One region of the Oxobacter pfennigii genome, then DNA from elsewhere that is predicted to be linked to it. Evidence: a T-box and tRNA genes for the amino acid it is inferred to sense, from the RefSeq annotation. Region 1 holds a T-box; the other holds one or more tRNA genes.
What was found. A T-box is a leader RNA that pairs with one kind of tRNA and senses whether it is charged. The one in region 1 lies ahead of thrS (threonine--tRNA ligase), so its partner is inferred to be a tRNA-Thr.

Region 1 (4,429 bases):
TCTTAAATTCCGTTTTCTCTTGGAACTTTTTTTAGTCAATATGTGGCTTTTGAAAGCCTTAGCCCTTTTTATCCTACCGCTTCCGGTAACTTTGTATCTTTTTGCAGCACCCCTGTGGGTTTTCATTTTTGGCATTATTATTTCCTCCTTATAGATTTATGATTTCTTTGGTTTTAAAATCATAATAAGATTTCTACCTTCCATCTTGGCTTCTTTTTCAATGTCCCCGACAGAACTTAATCGTTCATAGAATCCTTTGAGAAGATTCTGTCCGATGTGTGAATAATCGGTTTCCCTGCCTCTGAATCTTACAGTAACTTTTACTTTGTCTCCATCTTTAAGGAATTTTTCAGCATTTTTAGCCTTGACACTGATGTCATGCTCTTCAATATTAGGACTGAATCTAATTTCCTTAATATTGATTACTTTCTGATTTTTTCTGGCTTCCTTCTCCTTCTTGGAGATTTCGTATAAATACTTTCTGTAATCCATGATTTTGCATACCGGCGGCTTTGCCTGTTCTGCTATCATCACAAGATCAAGCTGCTTGCTTTCTGCAAGCTCAAGGGCCTTCTTGGTAGGCACTATACCGAGTTGTTCACCGTTTGAATCGATTAGGCGAATTTCCTTATCCCTAATCTCCTCATTAATTAACTGTTCTTTGCTAATAATTTTCACCTCCATGAAATAAGTAAGTAAAAATAAAAGCGGATAGAGCAAGCCTATCCGCATAGATATACAAGAAATTTAAAATACCTGCATATTAACCTTACTGACCCTGTCGCAAGGTGAGAAGCGGAACTTCTGCTTTGTTTTACTAGCTTAGTTTATCACCATAGTTTTATTTTGTCAACTTTTATTATATGACATTAATCAATGGATTTATCCCTGATCTTTCCCTTTATCATTTCAGCAAATGCTTCTATGCTCATTGTTCCCATATCGCCTTGCTTCCTGTCCCTTACAGCCACTTCATTGTTCAGCATTTCCTTATCGCCTACCACCAGCATGTAAGGAATTTTCTGAAGCTGTGCTTCCCTTATTTTAAAGCCTATCTTTTCATTCCTTAAATCAACCTCGGCTCTGACATCCGCATCTAATAACAATTTCTCAATTTTCTTAACATATTCCTTCTGATTATCGGTTATACCCATTATTTTTACCTGAACAGGGGCTAACCATACAGGAAATGCACCGGCAAAGTGCTCCGTTAAAATACCGATAAATCTTTCAATGCTTCCAAAAATTGTCCTGTGAATCATGACCGGCCTGTGCTTTTCACCGTCCGGGCCTACATAAGTCAAATCAAACCTTTCGGGCATCTGGAAGTCCAACTGTATTGTACCGCACTGCCATGTACGTCCCAATGCATCCTGAAGATGAAAGTCTATTTTAGGACCGTAGAAAGCTCCGTCTCCTTCGTTTATCTTATATGGAAGGTTTACAGCTTCCAAGGCTTCTCTTAGCGCTTCCGTCGCCCTTTCCCAGTCTTCATCGCTTCCCATGGATTTTTCCGGCCTTGTTGACAATTCTACATTGTATTTGAAACCAAAGAGCTTATATATATAATCATCAAGATTTATTACACCTATGACCTCATCTGTTATCTGTTCGGGGGTCATATATATATGAGCGTCGTCCTGCGTGAAGTTTCTTACCCTCATAAGTCCGTGGAGTGCGCCGGATAATTCATGCCTGTGGACAAGACCAAGCTCTCCCATCCTTAAAGGCAAATCCCTGTAGCTGTGCAACTGAGTTTTATAAACCAATATACCCCCTGGGCAGTTCATGGGTTTTATTGCATAATCTGCTCCGTCAATCTTAGTAAAATACATATTATCCTTGTAATGATCCCAGTGCCCCGACTGATGCCATAAATCCTCGCAAAGTATTATAGGTGTCTTTATCTCACTGTAACCGTTTTTAACGTGAAGCTTCTTCCAGAAATTTTCAAGCTCGTTTCTTAAAACCATGCCCTTAGGATGGAAGAAAGGAAAACCGGGGCCTTCTTCCTGGATGCTAAACAAATCAAGCTCCTTTCCCAATTTCCTGTGATCTCTCTTTTTTGCTTCCTCCAGCATATTTAAATAATCATCCAGGTCGGATTTTTTAGCAAAGGAAGTGCCATAAATCCTCTGAAGCATTTTATTCTTTTCATCGCCCCTCCAGTACGCACCGGCAACGGATAAAAGCTTAAAGGCCTTTACCCTTCCTGTTGAAGGAAGATGAGGGCCTGCGCAAAGGTCAACAAAATCGCCCTGTTTATAGAATGAAATAACTGAGTCCTCAGGGAGGTCTTTGATTAACTCCACTTTATATGGTTCGCCTTTTTCCTCCATGAGCTTTATGGCTTCACTCCGAGGAAGTATGAATTTCTCAAGCTTTAAATCTTCCTTGACGATATTTTTCATTTCATTTTCTAACTTTTCAAGTATCTCCGGTGTAAATGAAAAATCCGCATCGAAATCATAATAATATCCGTTGTCTATCGCCGGTCCTATTGCCAGCTTTATGTCAGGATACAGCCTTTTTGCAGCTTGGGCTAATATATGGGAGGTAGTGTGTCTGAAAATCTTCTTTCCATCTTCATCATCAAAAGTAAGTATGCTGACATTTGAATCCTTATCAACCGTATCGTTTAATTCAGCCACTTCTTTATCTATCCTTCCTCCCAGTGCTGCCCTTGCCAGGCCGGCGCTTATGCTTTCTGCAATTTTTAATATGGTTACTTCTGAATCATATTCCTTTACCGAACCGTCTTTTAATGTTACCTTTACCATCTTGTTTAACTCCTTTCAAATCTATAAAAATAAAAAAACTCCTGTCCCACACGCAGGGACGAGAGTATTATTCCCGTGGTTCCACCCAAATTGATAAAAACCCACTTAAAACTTTAACGCAGTCAACGCGCATTCTTACTTAATTCAGATGCGAGCTCAGAGGTGGTATTCAGAAAACACTAGCCCGGAATGCTTACACCGCCTGGCACTCCTCTCTTATGGCTGTAATTAACTTACTCATCCTCATCATTGCTTTTTTATATTATATGATTATTTTATACTGATGTCAACTTTTTATACTATATATTGTAAACAGATATATAAATTACCTTAGAATTTGTGTGCCGGATTCCTTTTTAAGCATAAATCGCATCCTGAGCATATTTTCACCCTGTCTGAAAAAACGCTTTTTATAGTTTCAATTATCTCCTTGTTGCGTATATTGGCGGCATTATGGATTATTATAAACATGGGAGCCATGGTTATGAGAGAACTTACAAGCAAATCGTCCAAATTCTGTTCCCCGTCTAAACCGTCACCGATGAGTTCTTTTAACGCCTCACCGGAAATCCTGTTAAGATTGTCATCATACATGCTGTAGCTTCCATCTATATTGATTACAATATTTACTATTTCAATCCTGCTTTCCTGGATCTCAACAAAATATTTTAAGAGCTTTATAAACTCATTGTATTCCTTCTCAATGAGATACTCCTCAACCACCCTGTCGACTATCTCATTAACCTCCATATTTATATCCTTAAGCCTGAACCTTAAGAATCCATCTATCATTATATCAGTGTTTTCGCTTAAATATTCATGAACCTTGTTAATTATTGTGTTCTTCATGCTTATAAAAGCCATATAGTTTTCGTTTGTATTAAGATTTGCTCCTGTTAAAACATCGGCACATTTTTTTGATATTTCTCCGATCTCCGTTGCCTTAAGATAATAATAGTTGTTCTTTATGATTCTGTTGATTATATCCATCTGATAGTTATCGATAATAATCTCATATATCAGGTTGGCTGCATGAACATCAAAACGCCTTTTTACATCCTTCAAATCGCAGCTTAAAGAATCTTCGTCTTTTACAAAGCATTTTATAAAATGCATACGGCCGTCATCATTTTCAACAAACTTTATATTGATACCCTTATCTTTAAAACCTGAAGATAACCGGTTTATCTTTTCATATACATCACATTTATCCGAGGTAAACCCCAGAGATAATAGCAGCATTAAAACTCACTCCCTTCTTTTTTATAGTATGTGTGTATCATGCAGTCATATACAGGTAATAAATTTATGTATTAGCAGTTTTCTTCACCTTTTTGTTCTTTTAAGGGAATTATTGTTCCCGTATCCATAAGTTCATATTCATCCAAATTTTTTATTTTTTTGTTATGCTTTTCTAAAAAATTTTTTATTGCTGCATAATCAGGATGCCTTTTTAAATGCCCTGTAAATGCGAGAGTGTCACCGGATATGAATCCGGAGGCACCTCCGATAAATCCATAATCAAGTCCTTTAAGCTCGATATTTCCGGGACTTATTTTCAGGGCATCAAGACCTTCTTTAATAAGCGTTTTATATATACCTTCATCGGAAGTTATGAATGCATCGCCATTGACAATGCAAATGGAGCA
Region 2 (4,429 bases), on a different contig from region 1:
AAGGAAGTAAATAATGCTTACGAGGATATTCCAAGGCTTGAAGGGAGAAATCCCGTTCTTGAAGCATTGAAATCCGGCAGGACTATAGAAAAGCTGTATGTTGCAAAAGGAAGTCTGGAAGGCTCCATTAAGCAAATTATATCCATGGCAAGAGAAAAGGGTATTGTCATAAATGAAATCGACAGAGTGAAAATGGATGCCATGTCAGAGACAAGGAGCCATCAGGGTGTAATAGCAAATGTATCACCCTATACATATGTTGAGGTTGAAGATATATTGAATTTTGCGGCTGAAAGAAATGAAAAGCCTTTTATAGTGATACTTGATGAGATATATGATCCTCATAACTTAGGCTCAATTATAAGGACGGCTGATGCCAGCGGGGTTCACGGGATTATTATTTCCAAGCGCAGGGCTGTAGGCCTTACCCCTGCAGTTGCAAAAGCTTCAGCAGGCGCAATTGAATATGCGAAAGTTGCAAAGGTTACTAATATTTCTCAGACGATCCGTCAGCTTAAGGATAAAGGTGTATGGATAGTTGGTACCGATGCGGATGGAGAAAAGTCATATTACGAATCCGACTTAACCGGCCCCATAGCTCTTGTTGTAGGAAGCGAAGGAGAAGGGATGGGGAAACTTGTGAAGGAAAGCTGCGATTTTATTGTTAATCTGCCTATGAAAGGGAATATATCATCACTTAATGCCGGAGTAGCTGGTGCAATTGTAATGTATGAGATACTCAGACAAAGAATCTTAAAAGGCTAGGGTGAGGGCTTTGAAATATTTTTTAATTGTAGACGGCTATAATATGATAAATTCATGGCCTGAATTGAAAACCATAGGGGAGGACAACCTGGAGGATGCCAGAGTTAAGCTTACGGAGCTTTTGGAAAACTACAGAGCATATAAGGGTATTAAGGTCGTGGTTGTGTTCGATGCCCATATGGTTAAGGGAAGCATGGAAAAAAGGGAGTTTCATGGAGGGTTGGAGGTAGTATATACAAAAGAAAATGAGACTGCCGATGCTTTTATAGAAAAAGTGGTGGATGAAATTGGAAGAAAGCATAATGTGCTGGTAGCCACATCCGATTGGCTGGAGCAGCAGATTGTGCTTGGGAGAGGAGCAGCAAGAATCTCGGCAAGAGAGCTTAGGGAAGAAATGCTAAGAGCTCAGAAAATCATGCGGGACAAGTATAAAATCAAGCCTTCGGCAGAAAAGCAGAGCATAGAAAACAGGATCCAAGGGGAAGTTTTAGAAAAACTTGAGAAAATAAGGCGGGAGCGTTGATATTCCTTGACTTTGGTTTCGTAGTTAGGGTATAATCAATTTATGAATGTCGACCCTAAAAGCTTACTGGAGGCGGTATAATTGAAACATGACGCAAATGCCCGCGAGTACAACAACGATTCCTATGATCACATGCTGGATGAAGAGATCGTTCATCTTGCAAAGAATGGGGACGTGGAGGCCCAGGAATATCTGATAAATAAATATAAAAATTTTGTTAGGGCCAAAGCCAGGTCATATTTTCTTATTGGAGCCGATAGGGAAGACATCGTTCAGGAAGGTATGATTGGTCTTTATAAGGCTATTAGGGATTTTAGGCAGGACAAGCTTTCTTCTTTTAGAGCTTTTGCGGAGCTTTGTATAACCCGCCAGATTATCACTGCCATTAAAACTGCCACCAGACAAAAACATATACCCCTCAACTCATATATTTCTTTGAACAAGCCAATATATGATGAAGAATCGGACAGAACCCTTCTCGATATACTTTCCGGTACAAGGATATCCGATCCGGAGGAATTGATAATAAGCAGAGAAGAGCTTATTAACATAGAAGCTAAAATAGGTGAGGTTTTGAGCGGTTTAGAGTGGGAGGTATTAAGATCCTACCTTGACGGCAAATCCTATCAGGAGATTGCATGTGATCTGGACAGGCATGCTAAGTCAATTGATAACGCTCTGCAGAGAGTAAAAAGAAAATTGGAGAAATATTTAAAAATCAGGGAAATATAATACTATTGACATAGCAAAAAAAGCGGAGTAAAATATGATAGCGTGAAATTAGTTTTACACATTTCATAATTTAACGCAATAAATAAGCGGGTATAGCTCAATGGCAGAGTTCCGGCTTCCCAAGCCGGCCGTGCGGGTTCGATCCCCGTTACCCGCTCCAATGCGCTCATGTAGCTCAGTCGGCAGAGCACGTCCTTGGTAAGGACGAGGTCACCGGTTCAATCCCGGTCATGAGCTCCATTTTAATATTTTCACGCGGTACACCAGGTTAAGTTTATTTAATAAGCTTACATACATTCAATAAGGAGGAAAAAGAAATGGCAAAGGCAAAATTTGAGAGAAATAAGCCCCATGTAAATATTGGAACAATAGGACACGTAGACCATGGTAAGACAACATTAACAGCAGCAATAACATTTGTTTTATCAAAGGCAGGCGGAGCAGAAGCAATAAAATATGACGAAATAGACAAGGCGCCGGAAGAAAAAGAAAGAGGAATTACAATCAATACAGCACACGTAGAATACCAGACAGACACCAGGCACTATGCCCACGTTGACTGTCCGGGACATGCTGACTATGTAAAGAACATGATAACCGGAGCTGCACAGATGGACGGAGCAATCCTTGTTGTATCAGCAGCAGACGGTCCGATGCCACAGACAAGAGAGCACATACTTTTAGCACGTCAGGTTGGTGTACCATACATCGTAGTATTCTTGAACAAAGCAGATATGGTTGATGACCCTGAATTAATCGAATTGGTAGAAATGGAAGTAAGGGAATTATTAAACGAATATGAATTCCCGGGCGATGACACACCAATAATCGTAGGATCAGCATTGAAAGCACTAGAGAATGCAGATGATCCTGAAGCGACAAAATGCATCCATGATTTAATGGCAGCAGTAGACAGCTATATACCAACTCCTGAAAGACAGGTTGACAAACCATTCTTAATGCCTGTAGAAGACGTATTCACAATCACAGGACGTGGAACAGTTGCAACAGGAAGAGTGGAAAGAGGAATATTAAAAGTAGGGGACGAAGTAGAAATAGTAGGCTTATCAGAAGAAAAGAGAAAGACAGTAGTAACAGGAGTAGAAATGTTCAGAAAGCTCCTTGACCAGGCACAGGCAGGAGACAATATCGGAGCGCTTTTAAGAGGCGTGCAGAGGAATGAAATTGAAAGAGGACAGGTACTGTGCAAACCTGGTTCAATACTTCCACACAGCCATTACAAGGGCCAGGTATACGTATTAAAGAAAGAAGAAGGCGGAAGGCATACACCATTCTTCAACGGATACAGGCCACAGTTCTACTTCAGGACAACAGACGTAACAGGAACATTGCAGCTTCCAGCAGGAGTTGAAATGTGCATGCCTGGAGACAACATTACAATGGAGATCAAGCTTATCACAAACATAGCAATGGAAGAAGGCTTAAGATTTGCTATACGTGAAGGCGGTCATACAGTAGGATCCGGAGTTGTATCTGAGATATTAGACAAATAGTTTAATATATGGCAGAAGAAGATGGGGGTTACCCCTCTTCTTTTGCTGTTAAATAATATATTAATGCAAAGAGCGCAGTTGCCATTTATATAGTAGTAATGTAAATGATTGTTGATTTTTAAAAATATTTCGGTTAAAATATTGTAGTATTGATACACTATACAATAAATTACATTTGTAATGGCTTTTGCAAGCTGGTGTTGAATAAAATTTGACACTTTGGATAGATAATACTTAGGAGGTGTTGGTTGTGAGAGTCAAAATTACTTTAGCATGTTCAGAATGCAAACAGAGGAACTATAATTCAATGAAGAACAAGAAAAATGATCCTGATAGGCTTGAGATGAGCAAATACTGCAAATTCTGCAGAAAGCATACACCGCATAAGGAAACAAAATAGCACGGAAAGCTTGAGTATATAATTTCATGAATTTATATACTGGCTAAGAATGTGAATTGTTATGGCCTTAGAAGCAAAAGCTAAATCTGAAAAACTACCGAAGGGGATGAGTGACATGTTCAAAGGAGTTTTTGATTTTGTCGTTGATAGCAAAAACGAGTTTAAAAGAATAACCTGGCCTGATAAAGACAAAGTAATAAGATCAACAAGCGTGGTTTTGACAGCTATTGTACTACTGACATGTTTTGTCTGGCTCTTAGACTCTGTGTTTAATTTAGCTCTTAGTAATTTCTTGAAATTACTGAAATAGCGAAAAGGAGGTAGGGACGAAGTTTGTCCCTTGCAATATGGCAGAAAGCGCTAAATGGTATGTTGTCCATACCTATTCAGGATATGAAAATAAAGTAAAAGCTAATCTGGAAAAGACGATTGAAAACAGGAGTCTGCAAAATTTAATATCTGATGTCAAGGTCCCCATTGAAGAATCTGTTGAGA

Region 2: it has a tRNA-Thr gene. The T-box ahead of thrS (threonine--tRNA ligase) is inferred to sense a tRNA for this amino acid. The anticodon was not compared.

The regions. Positions count from the first base shown of each region.
Region 1 covers NZ_LKET01000068.1:11,371-15,799, forward strand. Annotated here, with positions in the region: gene rpmI (50S ribosomal protein L35) at 1-135, opposite strand, end outside; gene infC (translation initiation factor IF-3) at 157-684, opposite strand; ribosomal protein L20 leader region at 694-816, opposite strand; gene thrS (threonine--tRNA ligase) at 870-2,780, opposite strand; T-box leader at 2,832-3,039, opposite strand; gene ytxC (putative sporulation protein YtxC) at 3,111-4,022, opposite strand; gene OXPF_RS19405 (DUF6873 family GME fold protein) at 4,094-4,429, opposite strand, start outside.
Region 2 covers NZ_LKET01000062.1:36,658-41,086, reverse strand. Annotated here, with positions in the region: gene rlmB (23S rRNA (guanosine(2251)-2'-O)-methyltransferase RlmB) at 1-765, shown strand, start outside; gene OXPF_RS18985 (NYN domain-containing protein) at 776-1,288, shown strand; gene sigH (RNA polymerase sporulation sigma factor SigH) at 1,370-2,020, shown strand; tRNA gene OXPF_RS18975 (tRNA-Gly) at 2,107-2,180, shown strand; tRNA gene OXPF_RS18970 (tRNA-Thr) at 2,185-2,260, shown strand; gene tuf (elongation factor Tu) at 2,338-3,534, shown strand; gene rpmG (50S ribosomal protein L33) at 3,785-3,934, shown strand; gene secE (preprotein translocase subunit SecE) at 3,996-4,244, shown strand; gene nusG (transcription termination/antitermination protein NusG) at 4,282-4,429, shown strand, end outside.